DNA from 4 places in the Pseudomonas sp. HK3 genome. Region 1 is predicted to be linked to each of the others. Evidence: predicted binding sites of a transcription regulator. Region 1 holds the regulator's gene; each other region holds the start of a gene.
The links. The regulator sigma-54, encoded in region 1, starts transcription at its own class of promoters, with help from an activator protein. The targets are predictions, from matches to a motif close to ANTGGCATNNANNTTGCTNT.
Positions count from the first base shown of each region.

Region 2: a site for sigma-54 is predicted at 3,023-3,042, ahead of flgB (flagellar basal body rod protein FlgB). Genes of this name have one in related genera too.
Region 3: a site for sigma-54 is predicted at 3,932-3,951, ahead of ACU6U9_RS13265 (flagellar basal body-associated FliL family protein). Genes of this name have one in related genera too.
Region 4: a site for sigma-54 is predicted at 3,156-3,175, ahead of ACU6U9_RS19150 (ammonium transporter). Genes of this name have one in related genera too.

Region 1 covers NZ_JBREXD010000002.1:770,702-776,719, reverse strand. Annotated here, with positions in the region: gene mgtE (magnesium transporter) at 1-799, opposite strand, end outside; gene ACU6U9_RS14650 (HPr family phosphocarrier protein) at 917-1,186, opposite strand; partial or broken gene rapZ (RNase adapter RapZ) at 1,298-2,156, opposite strand; gene ptsN (PTS IIA-like nitrogen regulatory protein PtsN) at 2,180-2,632, opposite strand; gene hpf (ribosome hibernation promoting factor) at 2,639-2,944, opposite strand; gene ACU6U9_RS14630 (RNA polymerase factor sigma-54) at 3,062-4,561, opposite strand; gene lptB (LPS export ABC transporter ATP-binding protein) at 4,616-5,341, opposite strand; gene lptA (lipopolysaccharide transport periplasmic protein LptA) at 5,346-5,852, opposite strand; gene lptC (LPS export ABC transporter periplasmic protein LptC) at 5,833-6,018, opposite strand, start outside.
Region 2 covers NZ_JBREXD010000003.1:1,392,882-1,398,899, reverse strand. Annotated here, with positions in the region: gene flgM (flagellar biosynthesis anti-sigma factor FlgM) at 1-105, opposite strand, end outside; gene flgA (flagellar basal body P-ring formation chaperone FlgA) at 203-910, opposite strand; gene ACU6U9_RS22085 (chemotaxis protein CheV) at 1,080-2,018, shown strand; gene ACU6U9_RS22080 (CheR family methyltransferase) at 2,020-2,832, shown strand; gene flgB (flagellar basal body rod protein FlgB) at 3,093-3,485, shown strand; gene flgC (flagellar basal body rod protein FlgC) at 3,535-3,981, shown strand; gene ACU6U9_RS22065 (flagellar hook assembly protein FlgD) at 4,236-5,024, shown strand; gene ACU6U9_RS22060 (flagellar hook-basal body complex protein) at 5,061-6,018, shown strand, end outside.
Region 3 covers NZ_JBREXD010000002.1:497,122-503,139, reverse strand. Annotated here, with positions in the region: gene ACU6U9_RS13285 (STAS domain-containing protein) at 1-282, shown strand, start outside; gene ACU6U9_RS13280 (SpoIIE family protein phosphatase) at 304-2,019, shown strand; gene ACU6U9_RS13275 (Hpt domain-containing protein) at 2,025-2,357, shown strand; gene ACU6U9_RS13270 (flagellar hook-length control protein FliK) at 2,421-3,800, shown strand; gene ACU6U9_RS13265 (flagellar basal body-associated FliL family protein) at 3,980-4,507, shown strand; gene fliM (flagellar motor switch protein FliM) at 4,554-5,549, shown strand; gene fliN (flagellar motor switch protein FliN) at 5,642-6,018, shown strand, end outside.
Region 4 covers NZ_JBREXD010000003.1:789,352-795,369, reverse strand. Annotated here, with positions in the region: gene ACU6U9_RS19165 (quinone-dependent dihydroorotate dehydrogenase) at 1-323, shown strand, start outside; gene rmf (ribosome modulation factor) at 412-606, opposite strand; gene rlmKL (bifunctional 23S rRNA (guanine(2069)-N(7))-methyltransferase RlmK/23S rRNA (guanine(2445)-N(2))-methyltransferase RlmL) at 867-3,074, shown strand; gene ACU6U9_RS19150 (ammonium transporter) at 3,297-4,508, shown strand; gene ACU6U9_RS19145 (outer membrane protein) at 4,730-5,356, opposite strand; gene ACU6U9_RS19140 (porin family protein) at 5,547-6,018, opposite strand, start outside.

The DNA of each region.
Region 1 (6,018 bases):
TGCTCATTAATGAGTGATCGGCTTCGTCACGAATAACGTCAACCACGTCATCGATGGTGATACGGCCAAGCAGTTTAAAGGTGTGTTCATCGACCACGGGTGCTGAAATTAAATCGTGACGTTCGAATAGCTGCGCCACTTTTGTGTCCGGCATATCAGCACGAATGGTGATCACGTCTGTGTTCATGATTTCACGCACGGTGGTGTCGCCATCACTTACGAGAATTTTATTTATTGGCAATACACCAATAAACTCATCACGGCGGTTAACCACTAACAAGTTATCGGTCATGTCCGGTAAGGCACGGTGCCGACGTAAATAACGCAAGACCACTTCAAGGGTGATGTCAGGTCGAACGGTAACCGTATCGGTGTTCATTAAGCCACCGGCGCTGTCTTCAGGGTAAGACAGTATGGCTTCGATCCGTGCACGGTCTTGAGAGTCCATTGTCGTTAGGACTTCTTGTGTGACGGTATCGGGTAGAATTTGAAGTAAGTCAGCGACGTCATCGGTATCAAGGTCCGACATGACGTTTGCGACTTCTTGCACACTCATTCGATTCAACAGCCAGCTTTGCAACTCGTCGTTTAAGTGTTGCAGTACCTCACCTTCGTTTTCTTCGTCGATGAGGTCCCAAAGTAAATTACGTTCTTTAGGTGGGGTTGATTCTAATAAGTGGGCAACATCAGCAGCTTGTAAATCGCTATTAAGAATTCGGCGCACCTGTGCCAAAGCCCCACTTTCAAGTGCGACTCCCAGATGTACGAGTTTGCTGTGTTTATGTTCGCCCCTGGACATAATGCGATCCCTTGAATTCAGGCTCGGATTGTACCGATAAAGGCTGTAACAGGCTACGACCCTTAGTTAAAAGTGTAGCCTAGAAGATTGATTTAATTAGGAGTTTTGCAAGAAAGGTTATTCACCCTCACCAAAGTAGTCGTTGATGAGTTCGACAATGGCATTCATAGCGGCTTCTTCATCATCGCCATTGATTTTCAAATGGACTTCAGAGCCTTGACTTGCAGCGAGCATCATCACGGACATGATGCTTTTACCGTCGACTTCTTTGCCGTTAAAGCTGATTTTTACTTTGCTGGCGAATGCCGAAGCGGTGGATACCAGCTTGGCAGCAGCCCGTGCGTGTAAACCCAATTTATTTATTATTGTGATGGAGTTTTCAAGCATATCAATACAAGCGAATAGGGATAGAGTGGATACCATATCGGCCAAACCGTTCTGTGTCTAGGTAATATAGGCGCTGGTTCGACAAGGGTTTAGGTGTTTATATTGAGAATCTTAAACATTAAGTTCACGATGACGCACTTGCACGTTAGAAAACTCGTTTTGATACGCGGCAAACAATCGTTCTGCCATGTAGACACTGCGGTGTTGACCACCTGTGCAACCAATGCTGACGGTCATGTATGTACGGTTGTTTGCTTCAAACTGAGGTAGCCATTTTTTCAGGAAGCCTTGAATGTCGTTAAACATTTCGATCACATGCTCATCATCTTGTAAAAACGCCTGAATCGAAGGATCTTGGCCCGTGAATTGGCGCAAAGCTGGGTCCCAATAAGGGTTAGGTAAGCAGCGCACATCAAACACAAGATCGCTGTCCTTAGGGATACCGTGCTTGAAACCGAAGGATTCAAACAGCAGTGACATGTCTGCACCTTGTTTTTGCACCACGCGTTCTTTTGATCATGCTACGTAATTGGTGCATCGATAAGTGAGTGGTATCCACGGTTAAATCTGCCATATCTGCAATGTGTTGCAGTACGGCTTTTTCTCTGTCGATGGCTTCAAGAAGCGGTACATCTGGCCCGGTAAGTGGGTGCTTACGTCGTGTGGCGCTAAAGCGGGTCAGCAATGTGTCGCTGTGGGCGTCGAGGTAAATAATCTCAAGTTGACATTGTTTGCGGTCAAGTTGATGAATGATTTCAGAGAAGTTAGCTAAATCCGCTTGAATATTACGCGCATCAATACTCACGGCAACAGAGCTCATTTGCCCTTGGCCGGATTGAATTTGGTCAAGCAGGTTTTGTAATAAGCCAACAGGCAGGTTATCAATGCAATAGAAACCCAGGTCTTCAAGTAGGTCTAAGGCGGTACTTTTACCCGAACCGCTGCGTCCACTGATAACCACAAGTTTCATGTCATAACCTTTCGTTTTGTTTATTAAGCCGTTGCCAGTTGATACAGCTCGTCATGGCCCTTAGCGGAGCGTAATTTATTACGATATTCTTCTTGGCTGAATCTTTCCGCCAACATACTAAGGGTTTGTAAATGTTGCTCAGTGGCTTCAGCTGGCACTAATAACACAAATACGATATCGACAGGTTTACGGTCAATTGAGTCGTAATCAATGGGTTCATCAAGAATGAAGAGAGCACCAATGGTGTCTTCACATTCCTCTAAGCGAGAATGAGGGATCGCTATGCCTTCGCCAATACCGGTACTGCCGAGTTTTTCTCTTGCAATGAGGCGTTCATAGATGTCATCAGCTTGAGCATCTTTGATATTGGAAGCAAGGAATTGACTAACATGTTGTATTAGCTTCTTTTTGCTACTGCATTGCGCACCCATTTGGGTGCGCTCAGGGGTTAAGATATTTGAGATACGAGAGGTCATATGACGTTAGTGATTACTTCCGTGACGGTGATTAACCATTTTTTCTTTGTGTTTAATTAGTTGTCTGTCTAGCTTGTCGGTCATGCCGTCAATTGCTGCATACATATCATCATTGTCAGCATTGGCATGTAGTTCAGCGCCAGATACATGCATGGTGGCTTCTGCTTTTTGGGTTACTTTTTCCACAGTGAGCGTCACTTGTACATTGGTAATATTATCAAAGTGTCGTTCCAGTTTTTCTATCTTGGAGTGGACATAGTCCTTAAGGGCTTGAGTCACTTCAACATGGTGGCCGCTGATATTAATTTGCATAGATGGCTCCTACTGTCTGCACTCCGAAATGGAGTACGTGAATGTGCTGATAACCTTTAGTATAGGCTACCGGCGAAAAACCAGTGTAGCTGTTTACCAAAACAGGTAGGCAAACAATTAAACCAAGCGTTTACGCTCGTTTGACGGTGGAATGTGCATCGCCTCACGGTACTTGGCTACGGTTCTACGTGCAACCTTAATGCCTTCTTCTTCTAAGATATTCGCAATTTTACTGTCACTTAACGGCTTCTTCGCACTTTCTACGGCGATGAGTTTTTTAATCATAGCTCGTATAGCCGTGGAAGAGCACTCACCACCACTGGTGGTACTAACATGGCTTGAGAAGAAATATTTTAACTCAAAAATACCCGCTGGTGTGTGCATGTATTTTTGTGTGGTCACACGTGAAATTGTGGACTCGTGCATACCGACGGCTTCAGCAATATCATGTAACACAAGGGGCTTCATTGCTTCATCCCCTTGTTCTAAAAAGTCTTGTTGGTATTCCACAATTTTCATGGCGACTTTTAACAACGTATCGTTACGACTTTGTAAGCTTTTCAAGAACCAGCGTGCTTCTTGTAAATGGTCTTTTATGAAGTTGTTGTCAGCACTGCTATCTGCGCGCTTCACCATAGACGCATAGTGGTCATTGATGCGCAGTTTTGGCGCAATCTCAGGGTTTAGCTCAACACGCCACTCCCCTTTGATTTTACGCACCATAACATCAGGAATAACATATTCACTGGTTTGTGGGTCAATTTGGGAGCCCGGACGCGGGTTTAATTCTTGAATGCCGCGAATGACTGTTTTCAGCTCTTCTTCTTTGACTTTTAGTTTACGCATCAGTGCTGCGTAATCTTTTGCACCGAGTAAATCAATGTATTGGTCAATCAATGTTTGAGCTAACGGTAACCATGGTGTTTCTTGTGGTAATTGGCGCAATTGTAACGATAAGCATTCTTGTAGATTTCGCGCGCAAACACCGCTTGGCTCGAACTGTTGAAGTAGGTTGAGCACCGCTTCTACTTCGTCTAATTCGATGTCTAATTCAGGGTCAAGTGATTCGACAATTTCATCCAGCTGTACTTTTAGATAGCCGTCATCATCTACGCCCTCAATGATATTGATCGCAATGAGATGATCGTTATCTGACATTGGAGTTAGGTTAAGTTGCCATAACAAATGGTCTTGCAGGTCGTCAGTGCTGCCGTTACGGCTGTCCATATCGTAATCTTCACCGGACGAACCTGATGAATGATTCTCAGTCATGGAAGTAGGGGCAGCAGAGGCTTGCCAAGTATCGTCCCAATCGCTATCTGTTGAAAGCTCATCAGGAATATTTTCGCTCCAATCATCGGCAGCGGTTGGTTCATCTGATGTGTGTTCGTCGCTTGGGGTGACTACTTCGACTTTCTCTTCACTTTGTGAATTGATGTCTTGATTGTTATCGCCTTCAAACTCTTCGTCAACATCCAGCAATGGGTTTGAATCCAATGCATTTTGAATTTCTAGTTGCAGGTCCAGTGTTGAAAGCTGTAATAAACGAATGGCCTGTTGCAGCTGAGGAGTCATGGTCAGCTGTTGACCCATTTTTAATTGGAGCGAGGCTTTCATATATTACTGCTTAATCCCATAGCGCGTTTGACCCATTGTAATGAATATACAAGATTACAACTTAAAGTCATCACCTAAATAAATATCTTTCACTTGTTGGTTCGATAACACATCGTCAGCGGAGCCTTCAGCGATGATATGACCATTACCTACGATATAAGCTTTCTCGCAGATATCAAGTGTTTCACGTACGTTATGGTCGGTAATCAGTACACCTAGACCGCGTTTTTTTAATTGTTTTACAATACTTTTTATATCGCCGACCGATATGGGATCAACGCCCGCAAATGGTTCGTCTAATAAAATAAATGACGGTTCAGCCGCAAGGGCTCTGGCAATTTCTACTCGACGTCGTTCACCACCGGATAACGCCATGCCCAAGCTGTCACGAATATGTTGAATATGAAATTCATCTAATAAACTTTCAAGTTTTTCTTTGCGTTCAGTATGGCTTAATTCTTTGCGGGTTTCTAAGATGGCCATGATGTTATTGGCGACGGTGAGCTTACGAAAAATGGAGGCTTCTTGTGGCAAGTAGCCAATTCCTTTTTGCGCGCGGCCATGCATGGGTAAATCGGTAATATCAGTGTCATCAATTAATACACGGCCCTTGTCTGACGCAACCAAGTTTACAATCATGTAAAAACAGGTTGTTTTACCTGCACCGTTGGGTCCAAGTAAGCCTACAATTTGACCGCTTTCAATGGATATGGAAACATCTTTAACTACTTGGCGTGGGCCGTAGCTTTTCGCTAAATTTTGCGCTTGCAATATTGCCATTGCGTTAAGGTTCCTTATCCTTTTTAGGCTGAATTACCATGTGGATACGATTTTCTTGTTCTTGGCTTTCAGCTTTTACTCTTTGTTCTTTTATTAGGTATACAATTTTTTCACCAGAAAAAATATTACCCTGTTTTTCAAGGCCCGCATTATTCAATAATGTTAATTGATCAATTTTTGTGTTGTAAATAATGGTTTCACCATAGGCAAGGGTTTTACCTTCATTGGCGTTTAACGTTTGCTCATAGCGTGCGGGTGTTCCTTTGGCAACGATTTTTTGTAAGCCTTCCGTCGTGCGAAATAAAACGATTTTTTCAGCTTCAATGTTCAGTGAACCTTGTTGCATTTTTACATTGCCGACGTAAATAATTTCACCTTTTATTTTATCTAAAGAGGCGGAGTCACTGGCAATGTGAATTTCTTGTTCGCTATCCCCTGGTAATGCGAAGCAGTTAAGGCTGCTGAGCAAAAGGGCGAGGGTGATGAGAATGTTACTGTGCCTTTGGATCATGGCGTCCTCTCACTTGTGATTTAAACTTTACAAATTGCGTATCTAATAAAATAGTCATACCAGTAGCGAGTAGTTCACTGTATTGACTTTCAATGGCAACTGGATCATCAGTGTCGGCTATTTGACTGATTAAGTCTATATTTAGGCTGTTTGTTGATAGGGTGAA
Region 2 (6,018 bases), on a different contig from region 1:
TGTTTCAGAGGTTTTAGGGCCTCCAGAGTCTGCTGCTGCGGTTTTTTCGGTATTGCGCGAGGGTGAACCGCCGCCAACACCTGTAGTGAGTTTATTAATGTTCATTTTTACTTACCTTTCTAACAAATAGAGTTCCTCGTAGACCTATAGCGGCAGGCTTGAGCAAGGCTTTAGTTTTTTTTTAATTTTTTTATCAAAAAACCTAAAATTGGACTAAAACCTCACCTGGCCCCACGACCCTTGCACGAATAATACGCTCTGATCGGCTATTCCTAACTCGTATTTGTCGGCCTTCTCGGCCATCACTGAGCGCCTCACCTGGCATTTTTACGCTCATTGAACCTTTACTAGCAATAATCATGACTTTATCCCCTTTATGTATCATCAATGCAGGATTAATCAGGTGGCTATTAAGTACAGTCTGCCCGGCGAGGGCTCTTTTAGATTGTTTACCTATAACCTGATCTTTTTTTAGATAGTACCCGTTTCGTAACTCGGCTAGGTTTTGCCGTTGTAGGTTGATTTGGGCCTCTGTAATGACCTGATCTTTTGAGACTGGCTGATTAAGCACCACCACCTGCGTGAATAAATTGACATCCGTTGGCACATTCAGTGCCCAAGGGCTGGTGTCTTGGCAGGCTACTTTTATGTGAGAGCGTCCCAGTTCGAGTGGCTGAGGGGCATCGATGTTTAAAGGTATTAAACAAGGGGTGAGATTAAGTCGGCTATCTAGGTAGTTGAGGTCAATAGTATAGCGGTAGTCCGACAGCCCCATTTTTAGCGCCATGTTATCAAGTTGGCTTGCCAGTGCCTGCTTAAGGCTGGTTTCAAGTTGTTCATACCATGGGCTGCTTATTCCACTTAGTGGTAGGCATAACAAGACCAATAAAATAAAAACTCTGTGTATCACCAAAATTTGTCCTATTCTCAATACAAGACAGCTTAATGCACGGGCATTGGAGCTGGGAGTGGCAGATTACTAACGCCGTTCCAATATATGGGGAATGCTGCAAAGGGCATGCCGCCAAAAACGAGATTAGAACAGCCAATTTGGGGTTGTTTTCATATGGAGTTTGTTTATGGCCGGGGTACTTGATTCCGTCGACCAAAGGACCCAACTGGTAGGGGCAAACCGTTTAGAACTGTTACTTTTTCGCTTAAATGGCCCGCAAATTTACGGGATTAATGTGTTTAAGGTGAAAGAGGTTTTACAGTGCCCGCGATTAACCATTTTACCAAAGAGTCATCGTGTGGTGATTGGCGTTGCGCATATTCGTTCGGGGACAATCCCGATTATGGATATGGGGTTAGCTACGGGCAACGTGACGGTGGGTGATCCTAAGCAGTGCTTTGTCATTATTACTGAATACAATACCGCGACTCAGGGCTTTTTAGTCTCAGGCGTTGAGCGCATCGTGAATATGAACTGGGAAGAAATCCATCCACCACCAAAGGGCACAGGCCGAGAACATTACTTAACAGCCGTGACCGAAGTGGAGGGGCGTTTAGTTGAAATTATCGATGTTGAGAAAATTTTATCTGAAGTTTCACCAATGGAAGAAAGCATCAGCGAAGATATATTAGCCAGTTCGCAATCGGGCACTGAACATGAAGCACCAAAAGTATTGATTGCTGATGATTCTAAAATTGCACGTAAGCAAGTGACGAAATGCTTAGAGTCATTAGGTGTTGAAGTGACAGCAATGAATGATGGTCATCAAGCGTTGGTCCACTTAAAAGAAATGGTCGAGTCAGGCGTTAATCCGGCTGAATATTACGCCATGATGATTTCAGATATTGAAATGCCTGAAATGGACGGCTACACACTGACAACGGCGGTACGCAGTGATGCAAATATGAATAAAATGCACATTATTTTGCACACATCATTAAGTGGTGTATTTAATCAGAGCATGGTTAAAAAAGTCGGGGCTGATGATTTTATTGCAAAATTTAACCCAGACGTTTTAGCGTCAAAAGTATCTGAAAGGGTAAAAGCATCTAGGAATAAAACATAATATGGACATTACCAAACCGGATTTTGCATTGTTTCGAGATTACTTAGAGCGCGTCTGTGGCATATTATTAGGGGACAACAAGGAGTATCTTGTTGCGAGCCGTTTACGCGCGATCATGGGTGAGTTAGAGCTAACGGCGCTTTCTGGGCTGGTGAAAAAAATAGAATCGGACTCTCGACTAAGGGAGCGAGTGGTCGATGCCATGACCACAAATGAAACACTGTGGTTTCGTGATTCGCATCCATTTAAAATCCTACAAGAAAAATTACTACCTGAGTTATGCACCAAACAAAAAAGTTTAGACTTGTGGTGCGCTGCGTCGTCTACAGGGCAAGAGCCTTATTCTATCAGTATGATTATTGAGGAATTTAAACGTGCGAACCCAGGTAAGTTAACCTCAGAAAAAATAGTGGCGACAGATATTTCGACCAGTGCGTTAGAACGAGCCAAGTCGGGCGTCTATGATCAACTGGCACTAGGGCGAGGTATGCCACCTGATTTATTGACGCGATATTTTTCTAAACATGAGGACAGCTGGAAAGTGAACGCAAATATCGCTGCCCGAGTACAATACCGAATGTTGAATCTGCTTAACCCTTATTCGACACTAGGGCGGTTTGACATTGTATTTTGTCGTAATGTTTTGATTTATTTTTCGGGTGACGTGAAGAAAGATATTCTCACTAGGATTCATGGAACATTAAAGCCTGGTGGCTATTTATTTTTAGGGGCCAGCGAAGCACTCAGTGGCCTACCAGAGCATTATGAGATGGTTCAATGTAGCCCGGGTATTATTTACCGTAAAAAAGCTTAATTACCTCATCATCTGTATTCGAAACCCTTAATACCTTGGTATTAAGGGTTTTTTTATGGCCAAGATAACAAGAGTGTATAGTCTTTTTAAGGATTATTTCATTTTCCGCTTTTTCACATAACGGCAAACATTGCCGCTTTTTAATATGGCTTAAAAACCTCTAAGTCATTGAAATATATGATAAAAATAGATTGGCATAGGCGTTGCTATATCTCTGCAAAGGCAAACAAAGTAGCACAGCCAAACAGTTAGAGGTTTCTATGTCAGCATTGGGTTTTAAAAATTCGTTAGGTATCCACCCTCAAACTATGCAGTTGCGTGCGTCGCGTGCCGAGATTCTTGCCAATAACTTAGCAAACGCAGATACCCCACATTTTAAAGCGCGCGACATTGATTTTAATGCGGTGCTCGAAAATGAAAGCAATCGCTCGTTAGAAATGAATAAAACCAATCAGCACCACCTTGAAGGCAATGTGCATACCGATACAGATTTAATGTTCCGTAACCCTTACCAACCCGCTATTGATGGCAACACGGTTGATACGCAAATGGAGCAGTCTTTTTACACAGAAAATGCATTACGTTACAACGCGTCATTTGAATTTTTAAACAGTAAGTTCCGAGGCTTAAAAGGCGCCATTAAAGGCCAGTAATTAATAAGGCAAATGATCTTAGTGAGCGCTAAGACAAGGAGAATAAAAAATGTCATTAACCAATGTTTTTAATATTGCCGGTACCGGTATGAATGCACAGTCAGTGCGTTTAAACACCACAGCCTCGAATATTGCCAATGCTGAAACCGTGAGTTCAAGCATTGATGAAACGTACAAAGCACGTAAGCCATGGTTCAGCGTGATTGATAAGCAATGGGATAACGTTAAAGGTCTAAGTGATAAATTAGATATACGCTCACAAATAGGTGACGGTGTCGAAGTGAAGGGCATTATTGAAAGCGATGCGCCACTTAAAAAACGTTATCAACCTCATCATCCAATGGCAGATGAAGAGGGTTATGTTATGTATCCCAATGTGAATGTCGTTGAAGAAATGACAGATATGATGAGTTCATCGCGCAGCTATCAACTGAATGTTGAAATGATGAAAACGGCCAAACAAATGTTACAGCGTACGCTGACACTTGGTCAGTAATTTATAAATGAGAGTTTAAAGTAATTAAAGTTTACTTGCTGGCGAAAGGTGTTACTGGCAAGTCAACTTGACCGATCATTTCAAGTGGGATCGTGATTAAGCTTCTTTCACAGGTCAACTAGAAAAAATTAATGCTGTAAAAAGACTCTGTAAATATAGACCAAAAGACGATTTGAAAATTATAAACGCCAGACGCCCACAGGGCGTCAGGCTTAAAATAGAAGTCACCAAAGAGAAGTCACCAGGAGTAAACCATGGCTGATGTAACTGGGGTCGGGACGTCGCAAACGGCACTTGATCAGTATGCAAAAAGTGATAATGAAACTGAAAAGTCGAATGAGCTGGGTAAAAACGACTTTTTAAAATTACTGGTTGCACAAATGAATAATCAAAACCCACTCGAGCCGCAAGACAACACAGAATTTGTTGCCCAGCTGGCGCAGTTTAGTTCGGTTGAGGGGATTGAAAATTTGAATAGTACAGTGGGTGACATGGCCTCGGAATTGAGATCCAGTCAAGCATTGCAAGCATCATCATTAGTGGGGCAGTCAGTTGTGGTCCCAGGTAATGAGCTTGGTTTCTTACTTAATGGTGAGGTCATTGCTAGCTATAGTGATATTCCTGCTACAACGTCGAATATTTCATTACAAGTGAAAAACAAAAGCGGGCAGACCTTAGAAACCATTAGTTTGGGGTTTCACGAGAAAGGGCCGATGTCATTACGTTGGGACGGTGCGAATTTAGAAATGGATGGTAAAATAGTTGAACTTGATCGCTCATTATTAAATCGCAAAGAATACTTTGTTGACGAAGAAGGTAATCAAATATTGGACGATGCTGGTAACCCCATTCCTGTGCCATACCCAGTTGGGGAATATAAATTTGAAGTGACCGCTTCAATCAATGGTAAAAGTGAAGCGGTTGATACGGCTATGAGTGGCAAAGTCGATAGCGTGACGTTGGGCACCAATAATCAAATTACCTTGAATTTAGCTGGCGGCGTCAAAGCACCGATGTCGGATGTAAAACAAATTTTAAATTAATTATCTAGCCCGTTAGTTTGGGCGAAGGAGTCAATCATGGCATTTAACATCGGCTTAAGTGGTATTAGAGCAGCCTCTATTGATTTAGAGGTCACCGGTAATAACGTAGCAAACGCGAGTACGGTGGGCTTTAAAGAGTCGCGGGCAGAATTTGCGGATGTATACACCACGAGTATTTTAGGCACAGGCACAAAACCTGTGGGCAGTGGGGTACTGGTTGATAATGTTCGCCAAGAATTCAGTCAAGGCAATATCAGTGGTACCGAAAACGCGTTAGATATGGCGATTGATGGCACGGGCTTTTTCATATTGAGTGATAATGGTACGGAGTCTTATACTCGTGCCGGTATTTTTGGTTTAGATAAAGACGGCTTTGTGGTGGCAAATAACAGTGCTCGCTTACAAGGCTATGAAGCCAATGGTGATGGGGTGGTAAATGGCGTACTGGGTGATATTCAAATTCGTATTGGTAATCAACCGCCTGCATTAACTTCCCGTGTTTCCGCTATTCTAAACTTAGATGCATCAGAATTAGTATTGCAAGAGTTAGGCTCGCGCATGGAGTCCACAGGTTTGGCCATTGCCACACCAGATTCAGGTATTGCTGACAACACAGCCTCTGTTCATGCCACACTGGCACAACCAACTACAGCAGGCACGCCATCAGCGTTTACCTTTGATGGGGCAGTGGATGCTGACTTGGTAGCAAATACGGCTGCTTTCTTTAATACAACGGGTTACCCAACAGTTGCAGAAGTAGCCACACTGACCATTGACCCGCAAGACGGTACCGGCGCACAAACCATTACCATTGGTGGGACGGCTCCGGCAGTGGGCGCAGTTGCACCGAGTACCTCACAAAGTGTGTTTATAAATAATTTAGTTGCCGATATTCAAAGCCAATTAGATGCGGCGTTTGGTCCGAATGAGTTTGAAGTGACGACGTCACCTGACCCTGCCCCTAATCCGCTTGTTGGTCCACTGCCGGTTGTCA
Region 3 (6,018 bases), 270 kb from region 1:
ATTAAAGGTGATGAACTTACGGTCGTTGTTGAAGGACGATTCGACTTTAGTGCTCATCAAGAGTTTCGAGATGCGTATGAGGATGCTGATAGTGGTGTCAATAAATACGTCATTGATATGGCTAAAGCGTCTTATTTAGATAGTTCTGCTTTAGGCATGTTACTACTACTACGTGACCATGCTGGCGGAGAAAGTGCCAATGTTCGTATTAGCCGCTGTAATGCGGATGTTAAAAAGATTTTAACGATTTCTAACTTTGAGCAACTGTTTACGATCGAATAAACGGTATAGCTGAGGTCCGCTATGGATGAAACACCACTGCATATATTGGTGGCGGATGATAATCAATCTGACCGAATGATACTGTGTGCCATTGTTAAGAAAATGGGGCACAGCGTGTGTGAAGCGGCTGATGGCAACGAAGCCATTAATCAATTTTTAGAACACAAACCCGATATCATTTTACTTGATGTCATTATGCCCAACTTAAATGGGCAGCAAGCTGCTAAGTCTATTAAGGCATTAGCAGGTGAAGATATGGTCCCCATTATCTTCTTAACCTCCCTACAAGAAGCGTCTGATCTTGCTACGTGCCTTGAAAGCGGTGGCGATGATTTCATTTCAAAACCGTACAACAAAATTATCTTGCAGGCTAAAATTAATGCATTTAGTCGTATGCTCAAAATGCATAATACTCTACAAGATCAGCGAGATGTCATTAGAGAAAATAATGAACATATGCGCCATGAGCAACAGGTGGCTCGAGCCGTTTATGATAATGTGGCCCACAGTGGTTGTTTAGATCTACCCAATATTAAACACATGTTGTCACCATTCTCTATTTTTAATGGTGACGTCTTGCTCGCAGCACGCAAACCTTCTGGCAGTATTCATATTCTATTAGGTGACTTTACCGGACACGGCTTGCCCGCTGCGATTGGTGCGATGCCCCTTGCTGAAATATTTTATGGTATGACAGCCAAAGGCTTCTTCATGGTTGATATTTTACGCGAAATAAATATCAAACTAAAAAAAATACTGCCAGTAGGTTACTTTTGCTGTACCTGTATGGTGAATTTAAGTTTCAGACGCCAAGAAATAGAAGTTTGGATGGGTGGGTTACCGGACTTTGGGTTATATCGTAAAGAAACCGGAGAAATTGAACGCATTAAATCAAACCATTTGCCGCTGGGTGTGTTGTCATCACAAGCATTTGATGCCGATACTGCCACGTTTAGATTTATTCCGGGTGATAAACTTTATATGTGGTCTGATGGCATCATAGAAGCCCGTAATACGGAGGGCGAACTATTTGGTGATGAGCGCTTATTTGCTATTTTTGATGAACCTGATAGTGAATTATTTTTCGATAATATTTTGAAAAATGTGAATCAATTCGCAGGCGAGAATGGTCGTGATGATGATACCACTTTATTAGAGTTATCAATGGTGGATGAGTCAGAGATTGCCAAAGTTGATATTGATTTATCCAGTGGTGCAGTGACGGGCCCGACCGATTGGAATATGGTCTACACCCTAAGAGACGAGACCCTAAAAACATTTAATCCTCTTCCCGTCATGTTGAATATACTTAATGATGTACCTGCACTGCGTAACTTAAGTGGTCAACTTTATACGTTAATGGCGGAACTATTCTCTAATGCATTTGAACACGGTGTATTAGGTTTAAGTTCGGATCTTAAAAAAACAGCTGATGGCTTTGCGGAATATTATCGTTTACGTAATATCGCTATGGAATCTTTAAAGGATACATTTGTTAAGTTTGACTTTGATCTTGAACCACTCGATAAGGGTGGTAAGCTCACCATTGTGGTTGAAGACAGTGGCGAGGGATTTAAATATGATAACAACAATTTCAACCTTAAATCTGAAGATAATTCAGCCTATTGTGGTCGAGGCATTCCACTGATTTATAGTTTATGTGATAGTCTTATTTATTTTGGTAAAGGCAACAAAGTACAGGTTTGCTTGTCATGGAAAACTCAGCTTGAGGAGTAAGTGCTATGTCCCACTTGAATATTTCGCAAATAGAAGAATTAAAAGACATCATGGAAGATAGCTTTGGTGATCTTGTCATGACCTATCTTAATGATAGTGATACAAAAATGATCGCTTTAAAAGAGGCTATTAGTTCAACCGATAGCCTCCAAGTAGCTGAGTTAGCACATAGTTTAAAAGGTTCGAGTGCCAATGTATGCGCAGAGTCATTATCTGCATTATTTAAAACAGTTGAAGACTCAGGTCGAGCTCAAAAGTTAGATGATGTATCACAAGTATTTGAAAAGATAGAACAAGAATTTTTATTGGTTAAAGCCCAACTTCAAGAATTACAGTAACTTTTTAAAACTTGGCCTAAGCATTGCAAATTCTTTGTATCAAAGAATTAATTGGGTTAAGTCATGCCGGTATCGCCTTTATTTGCTCTCGTTTCACCAACTACTAATAGCAACCCGTTATCTCAGCCTATTACGGGTAAAGCAGGGGTTTTAGGCCCAGTTCAGAGCAGTAGTCTTTCTGCCGATACGACTAGTAATGGTGCAAATGGATTAAATTTCTTTGATCAACTTCAAGTGGCGAGTGAGCTCGCCAGCATGCCAATAGGGCAAGAATTTGCCGCTTATTTACCGCACACTTACACCCTTGACGATAACCATCTTGAAGATCTAAATCCTGATTTTATGGGTCCCCCTGCGCTGCAACCTCAGGTGTACATACACAGCGATGAAAGTAGTGTGCTGTACGCTCAAAATATTCAACCAGACACTTTACAGTCTAGCGAAGGAGATGCTCCGCAAGGGTTACAGTACCTTGAAAGTTTGCGTCGAGCGCAACCACATTTTCAAGTTCAAACACAAAGTAGCGCACCATTAGATAGTGAAGAAACCGACGCTCTTGACATGAAAGGCGTGTTAACCGATGCCAATGGTCAGGTAAAAATAGCGCCATCGGATTTAGCCATGAGGCAAGGCAGTCAAGGTGAGCCTGAAAAATTACTCGAGCCTATCCAGCAAGCAGTGAACCCTCTGGCAGGTATGGCCGCTCAAAATAGTAAAATGATTAACCTTGATGAACTTGGTATGGAAAGCGTGTTGGATGACGTGAGCTTAGATGGACTAGAACTCGAAGACACGTCGATCCATGAACAGCCTAAAACATTAAGTGTTTTAAAAGAAAATTCAGCCGCGCCCGTTACACAAACGCAAGAACCTAGCCTGATGCAAGATGTTAAAGCCGGTACAGCGGATGCAGTCTTAAATGGGTTAAAAGACGCTAACCCTGCAAAATCCATGGCGCTGGATCAAACAGATACCGCTAAAACCCAGATGTCAGAAAAACTTTCAACCACGTTTAATAAATTAGATGTGCCGCCTCAGCACCCTCAGTGGAATGATCAAGTGGCGAAGCGCATCAGTATCATGGCCAGTGAAAGTGTACAAACTGCTCGTATTCAATTGGATCCACCAGAGTTAGGCTCACTTGAAGTGAAAATAAAAGTTCAAAACGATCAAGTCAGTGTCGCGTTTGGCAGTAATAATCAAACCGTTCGTGATGCATTAGAAGCACAGTCTCCTAGGCTGCGTGAACTATTAGAGCAACAAGGTATTAATTTAGCCGATGTGAATGTCTCTGAACAAGGTCGTGAGCAACAAGGTCAAAACACTGATGATGGGCTGGCAGGTGATGGCGAAATAGCGGGCGACCTTTCCGACTCTGACTTGACGGATGAACAAGCGGTTCAATCAATGGAAAGTGATTCACTGGTGGACTATTTCGCTTAAATTTTTATCGCTTCGTATTTCGCCTTGCCGTCATAACTCGATGGCAAGGCTCTTCTGTTGTTCTTGTCTACACTTACATTATAAATAGCTTATTCAAATTGGCGCTACAGACCCAAAGGTTTCTTTGTGTTCGTGGCATAAGGCTTGCAGATTTTAACTAAGCATCAAAAAGGTGACGTATGGCGAACGAAAAAGAACTGCAATTGGATACGGTAGAAGCACCCAAAAGCAATAAAAAATTGATCATCATTATCATAATCGCGGTATTGGTTATAGGCATTGGTGTCGCAGCCGCTTTGTTGTTAATGGGTGGTGATGATGAACCAGCAGAAGAAACATCTGAGGATACCGTTGCCGAAGAAGTCGAAACTGCACCGTCTGCGGGGCCTGCTATTTATATCAAATTGAAACCCGAATTTATTGTGAATTATCAAGTGGGTCCTCGCCAACGGTATTTACAAATATACATGGAAGCCATGACACGTGACCCTGGCATTGCTGAAGCGTTAGAAATGCACAGCCCTATGATTCGAAGCTCGATCATTTCGTTACTAGGGCAGCAAAGTTATGAGCATTTACGCACAGCAGAAGGTCGAGCGGATGTTCGTATTAAACTGCAAGAAGAAATTCAACGCTTAATAACACAAGAAACCGGTATTGAGGGTGGTTTAGAACAAATATTATTTACCAATTATGTCATGCAGTGATGTTTGCCATGTTTTCTATTAGCCGTTTATAGAGGGTCGTTGACTCGTGCAAGATCTGTTAAGTCAAGACGAAATTGATGCCCTGTTACACGGGGTAGACGATGGTGATATAGAGCCGGAAGACCCTAGTGGTGGCGAAGGTGTTAAGTCCTATGACCTTTCAAGCCAGGATCGAATTGTACGTGGGCGCATGCCCACTTTGGAGATGATTAACGAGCGATTTGCGCGTTATACGCGTATTAGTATGTTTAATTTCTTACGCCGCAGTGCTGATGTAGCCAGTGGCGGCATTCAAATCATGAAGTTTGGTGAGTACATTCACACACTTTATGTCCCCACCTCGTTAAACATGGTCAAGGCTCGCCCTCTTAGAGGCACTGCCTTATTTATTCTTGACGCTAAATTAGTATTTAAATTGGTGGATAATTTTTTTGGTGGTGATGGTCGCCATGCAAAAATAGAAGGCCGTGAATTTACACCCACTGAATTACGAGTGGTGCAGTTAATTTTAAGCCAAGTTTTTAAAGACATGAAAGAAGCATGGCATGCCGTCTTGCCTTTGGAGTTTGAATACTACGGCAGTGAAGTAAACCCAGCTATGGCCAATATTGTTAGCCCAAGTGAAGTGGTGGTGGTCAGTTCATTCCATATTGAATTGGATGGCGGCGGAGGTGATTTACACGTGGCATTACCTTATTCAATGATTGAACCCATTCGAGAAGTGCTTGATGCCGGTGTGCAATCCGACGTCGATGAAGTTGATGAAAGATGGGTGCAATCTTTGCAAGAAGATATCCAGAACGCCAAAGTTCCGATACATGGCACCATTGTTCAGCAGGAAATTTCATTACGTGAAGTGGCGGCATTTAAAACCGGAGATGTGATCCCGATTGATATGCCAGAAGATTTTATTTTACAGGCAAATGGTACGCCTATTTTCCGCGGACAATTAGGTGTATCAAACGAAGTGTTGGCAGTAAAAATTAAAGAATCAATAAAACGAAAAATAAATAATAGTCACAAAGATGGATTATCAGTATGAGTGATGACGAAAACACCACAGAAGAACCAACAGAGGGTGCTGGCGAAGGTTCGGAAGAGTCAGGTGTCGATGCTGAATCATTAGCAAGTGAAGTGGCGGGTGGCGTAGAAGAAGCCAGCGGTGAAGATGAAGGCTTAGCGGATGAGTGGGCTGCCGCGATGGAAGAAGCCGGTGAAACAGATGACGACGATGAGGATGACGGTGTTAAACCGGCGCCCATGGAAGAATTTGATGGTGATGACGAGCCTGAAAACCTCGATACAACCACGCCAGAACTTGACGTCATACTTGATATTTCGGTTGTGATATCAATGGAAGTGGGTAATACCCAAATACCCATTCGTAATTTGTTACAACTTAATCAAGGCTCCGTGATTGAATTAGACAGATTGGCAGGTGAACCGTTAGATGTTTTGGTTAACGGAACGTTAATTGCCCATGGTGAAGTGGTTATGGTGAACGATAAATT
Region 4 (6,018 bases), on a different contig from region 1:
AGACTCAAATGGATGGCGTTATTGCCACCAATACCACGCTTGAGCGCAATGCAGTGCAAGGCCATAAGTTTGCCAGCGAAGCGGGTGGTCTAAGTGGCTTACCCGTACAAGAAGGCTCATTACAGGTACTTAAATGGTTAAGTGCTGCCTTAGATGGCAAAATGCCGATTATTGGTGTGGGCGGTATTGTTGATGGTGCGTCTGCGGCCGATAAGATGAAAGCGGGTGCCGATTTAGTGCAAATTTATTCGGGCTTTATTTACGAAGGGCCAAAGCTTATTGCCCAAGCCAACGATGCAATTGCAGCCATAAAGAGCCGCTAGTTTAATAAATAAATTGATGTGCTTTAGAATTGAAAAGGGCCCCTTTAGGGCCCTGATGATTTAAGCGAGAATTTGTTGTAAGTGTGAGTTAAACCGGAAGTCGATGTACACCAGCTACGCCTGAGTAGCCGTCCCAGTGATCAGCTCGACCTTCACGCCAGCCACTCATCCAATTAAAGTGGGCAGTGCCATCTGGGCATAGGTCTTTAGATCGACCTTGAACGCCTGCCATGTAACCTTTTTGGAATGCTCGGCGATCCATATCACGCTTCTGTCTTCTCATACGTCGTTGCCTCTGTTTGAAAATGTTGAACATGTATTAGGCATTAAAAATTGCCTAACACAGATTTCAGTATGGATAGGTTACAGCCCCATGTTAATGATTTATTTGTTCTTTAACGGATTTTTATTAGATCCAAAAGTTATTAAATTCTAAGTGATTGATCTGTAAACGGATTTAAATTACACAAACATCGCCAGTGTAGAGCGCATGCTCTTAACTTAAATGGCAAAGCCAAAATTAGATAAAAAGTTGATGCGTGCATGAATGAAATAGAACAACAATCAATGGTCGTCACTTGCCCTAAAGGTTTGGAGTCTTTGCTGGCCAAAGAAGTAACCGATTTGGGCGCGCAAGCCGTAAAAATAGGGGTGGCATTTGTCAGTTGCGAGCCTGACCACATCATAGGCTATAAAATTTGCTTGTGGTCGCGCTTGGCCAGCCGAGTACTGTATCCATTGGCGCATTTTCCGGTGGCCAATGCCGATGATATGTACAAGCAATTACTTGAGATCCCATGGACTGAGCATTTAAGCGATGGCCAAACGTTTCGTGTGTATTTTTCGGGCACCAATGACGATATTCGCAATACCCATTTTGGTGCATTAAAAGTTAAAGATGCGGTATGTGATTACTTTCGTGATAAAACCGGCACGCGCCCAGATATTTCGGATCAGCCTGATATTAGTATTCACGTGCGCTTAAGTCGCGATGCAGTTTCTGTGTCGTTAGATATGGCAGGTGAATCACTGCACCGTCGTGGCTATCGTCAAAGCCAAGGTTTAGCGCCACTGCGTGAAAATTTAGCGGCTGCATTATTGTTGCGTGCAGGCTGGCCTGATGTGATGAAGCAAGAAGATGGCGCACTGCTTGACCCTATGTGTGGTTCGGGCACGTTGCTGATTGAGGCGGCGTTAATGGCGGCTGATATTGCACCGGGTTTATTGCGTGCAGGTTTTGCGTTTGAGAAATGGCAAAATTTTCAGCCGCAACCATGGCAAGCCATTAAAGACGATGCACAAGCACGTAAATTAGCGGCGCAAGAATCAGAAGCTGAATTAACCTTGATCGGTTACGACATGGATGAATCGGTTTTAAATAAAGCGCGTGATAACGCACGCCGTGCTGGTGTGATGCATTTTATTCATTTTAAAACGCAAACACTAAATGAACTGCACAAAGAAAAAGGGCTACCTGAAGCTGGCCTAGTATTGTGTAACCCGCCTTACGGTGAACGCTTAAGTGACGAAGTGGCCATTGGCTCTTTGTATTCGGCATTTGGTCGCTTAGTTAAGCAGCATTTTGCCAATTGGACGCTGGGTATTTTTACCGGTAACCCAGGTCAAGCCTACCAATTTAAAATGCGCGCTCATAAACAATATCAGTTTTATAATGGTGCGATTTCATCAAAATTATTTTTGTATACCATCTCGCAGGGTTCAAGTGAAAAGGCTCAAGCCCAAGCTCAACTAGAAGAAAGCGAGCCTGCGAACACAGCAGTATATGAAGCTGCGACGCTTGGCGAGGGCGCGCAAATGGTGTGTAACCGTTTGCAAAAAAATCTGAAAAAAATAAAACCTTGGGTGAAAAAACAAAACACCAATTGCTACCGTTTGTATGACGCCGATATGCCTGAGTACTCGGTTGCTATCGATGTGTACGATAAGTGGGTACATGTTCAAGAATACGCACCACCTAAATCGGTTGACCCAGAAAAAGCAGAAAACCGTTTGCGTGACGTGTTGGATGCTGTACCCGTTGCGTTAAAAATCGACCGTGGGCAAGTTGTGTTAAAGCAGCGCATGATGCAAAAGGGCAAGCGCCAGTATGAAAAACAAGACAAGCAAGAGCAGTTCTTTGAAGTGCAAGAGGGCGATTGCCGTTTTTATATTAACCTTAAAGACTATTTAGACAGCGGTTTGTTTTTAGATCACAGACCTATTCGTGCTGATATTGGTGCGTGGTCAAAAAACAAAGACTTCTTAAATCTATTTAGCTACACCTGTGCGGGCAGTGTGCATGCTGCGGTGGGTGGTGCGCGTTCAACTACCAGCGTTGATATGTCTCACACATACCTTAACTGGGGGCGCAAAAACCTTGCATTGAATGGCTTGGCCGATACCAACCATGAATTTGTACAGGCTGATTGTGTAACGTGGCTAGAACTGGCGCAGCAAAATAAAGAGCGCTATGACTTAATCTTTATGGACCCGCCAAGCTTTTCTAACTCCAAGCGTATGTCGGACATTTTTGATGTTCAGCGCGACCACGTGAAGTTGATTACTTTGGCCATGGGGATTTTGCGCCCTGGTGGGACATTAATTTTCTCGAATAACTTTAGGCGCTTCAAAATGGAGCATGACGCACTAAATCAGTTCGTAATTGAGGATATAAGTGCGCAAAGTATTCCCCAAGACTTTGCTCGTAATCAAAAAATTCATCAGTGCTTTTTAATCAAAGCCTCTTCTTAGTGCCTATAAAAACTGGGTGAATGCTATTTTCGCCCAGTTTTTGTCACCCCTTCTTTTAATGTGGTGCTTTAAAATGACGCACTTGGCATGCTGCATGCATTAAGTTGAGTCATTATTAAGCGGTGAACTAAGCAGAGACGCTTTAATCACTATTAACTATAAGACGACACCTTAGCAGCAATGGCTCTTGCTGATTTAAGGTGCATATAAGAGGGGATTGTTGTGGAAAACATCAACAGTGCTGTAGAAACCCTAGTTAGCAGCTCAAACACATTCTTTATTTTATTGGGCGCCATCATGGTGTTCTTTATGCACGCAGGCTTTGCTTTTTTAGAAGTGGGTACTGTACGTCATAAAAACCAAGTTAATGCCTTGGTTAAAATTATTACCGATTTTGCAGTATCCACCATTGCTTACTTCTTTGTGGGTTACACCGTGGCGTATGGTGCTGACTTCTTTGCGAATGCAAATGAGCTTTCACAAACAAACGGTTATGAATTAGTTAAGTTCTTTTTCTTATTAACCTTTGCTGCTGCCATCCCTGCGATTGTGTCGGGCGGCATTGCTGAGCGTGCGAAATTTTACCCGTTCTTAATTGCGTCAGCATTGATTGTTGGTTTGGTTTACCCGTTTTTCGAGGGTTTAATTTGGAACGGTAACTTTGGCTATCAAGCATGGTTAGAAGCCACGTTTGGTGCGCAATTTCATGACTTTGCTGGCTCTATTGTTGTGCACGGCATGGGTGGTTGGATTGCACTGGCCGCGATTATCTTATTAGGTGCGCGTACGGGTCGTTACCGTGAAGGTCGTCCGGTTGCGTTTGCGCCATCAAGTATTCCTTTCTTGGCGTTAGGTGCTTGGATTCTAACGGTTGGTTGGTTTGGCTTTAATGTCATGTCAGCGCAAACAATGGACGGCATCAGCGGCCTTGTGGCAGTAAACTCATTAATGGCCATGGTTGGCGGTACATTGGTGGCGATGTTAATGGGCAAAAATGACCCTGGTTTCATTCACAATGGCCCACTTGCTGGTTTAGTGGCTGTGTGTGCCGGTTCTGATTTATTTCACCCAATGGGCGCGTTAGTTGTGGGCGGTGTAGCAGGTGCGCTATTCGTTTACACTTTTACGTTGTTTCAAAATAAATTCCCACGCATTGACGATGTGTTAGGTGTTTGGCCTTTACACGGCTTGTGTGGTCTTTGGGGTGGGATTGCAGCGGGCATCTTTGGCTTGGAATCTTTAGGTGGTATGGGTGGCGTAACCTTTATGTCACAGCTTGTGGGTTCATTAAGTGGTGTGGCGGTTGCTCTAATCGGTGGCTTTGCGGTTTACGGTTTGGTTGGCGCCATTGCTGGCTTACGCTTAACTCAAGAAGAAGAATACAACGGTGCGGATTTATCGATCCATAAAATTGCATCCACTTCAGAAGATTAATGGCTAATTATTAGTTCATAATCTTTTTGAGTTAAAACAAAAAGCGCTTACTTAGGTAAGCGCTTTTTTTATGGGTTTGAACTGCCGCTGTCTTAAAATTATAATGTTTTTAATATTGTGTCAGTCAGTAGTCTGAGGCAGAATTTGATATTTTGCAGTATGTGGTGCTTATTTGGATGTGATAAAAAGGGCTGCATCAATACAACCATTAGTAATAATAATTAAAATTTAAAACCAAGGCCAATGCTAAGTGAATTTTGAGCGTAAGCTGTATCAATAGACTCTGAGTAATAGCTGTAGCTATAACCATAGTTATCAATATTTAATATGTGGATTGACTGCCATGCATACGCTTTTCTTTGAATAGAAATATCTAATTCAACTTGTTCGTTAATTGCGGCTTTAATGCCAGCTGACATTTGAAAGGATGCACCATTCAAAGAATCACCATCTTTGTTGCTACCAGAAAGAATTGCAGCATCTTTAATTGAGTGGAAGCCAAATCCGATTCCCCAATAAGGCTGAATTTGATCTTGGCCATAAACAAACTGCCAATCTAAATCAAAACCAGTGATATCTTCTGAGGCAGGGGAGCGATCAAAATCAACATCTGCTTTTGAATAAGATACTAAAAACCGATTATTTTTTTCATTGACGTAGCCTAAATATACGCCGAATGCTTTAGTGCTAATATCTTCTGTGTATTCACGGTCAGGTCTATCATAGGTTTTTTTTGCTTCTGCAGAAAGGCTTTTTGTGTAGTTGAAGCCTGTAATCATAGCGTTGCCTTCTTGTGCGAACGCGCTTGAAGAGGCAAGTAAGCACGCTGCGGCTAGTGTATATTTCATTATGTTATATGTATCCGATATATGTGCATTATAAAAATCGCGGCAAAGATATCACAAAAATACATTTAATCAATGCGTTACTAGTGATCAGTATTTATTGATATAACGGAGTGGTTAAATAGGGTGTAAAAAAGGGATTTAAAATTAATTAAATCCCTTTTTATTTGTTCAAAAATGTGATCTTAAGGTATTAAAATTGATAGCCCACAGAAACACTTACATTGCTTAGGTCTATGTCGTTGTCTAATTGAGCGAATTTATATTGGGTGCCAACGGTTAGCTGCTCCGCCACTTCATAAGATGCACCGACACCATATGTAAATTCATCTGATGTTAGACTTGCAGTCGCACCTTGCAATTTAACTTCTTGCTCTATTGCTTCATAAGCAAGGCGCCCAAATACTTGTAGTTTAGGGGCTACTTCGTACCCCACTTTACCTCCAAGTGACAAGCTGCTGATTGTGTTACTTGCTTTACCAAATGGTGTGTCAGAGTCTATCGATAGATAACGATTATAACCCACTTCAGTACTGACTGATAACGGCCCGTTAGCAAAGACTTTGTAGCCACCTAATAGGCTCATACTGGTATCGGTTTCGCTGTTATAGCCATTGTCTATTTTGGCTTTACCTGCAGCGCCTTCAACGTAGAAATTATTTAAA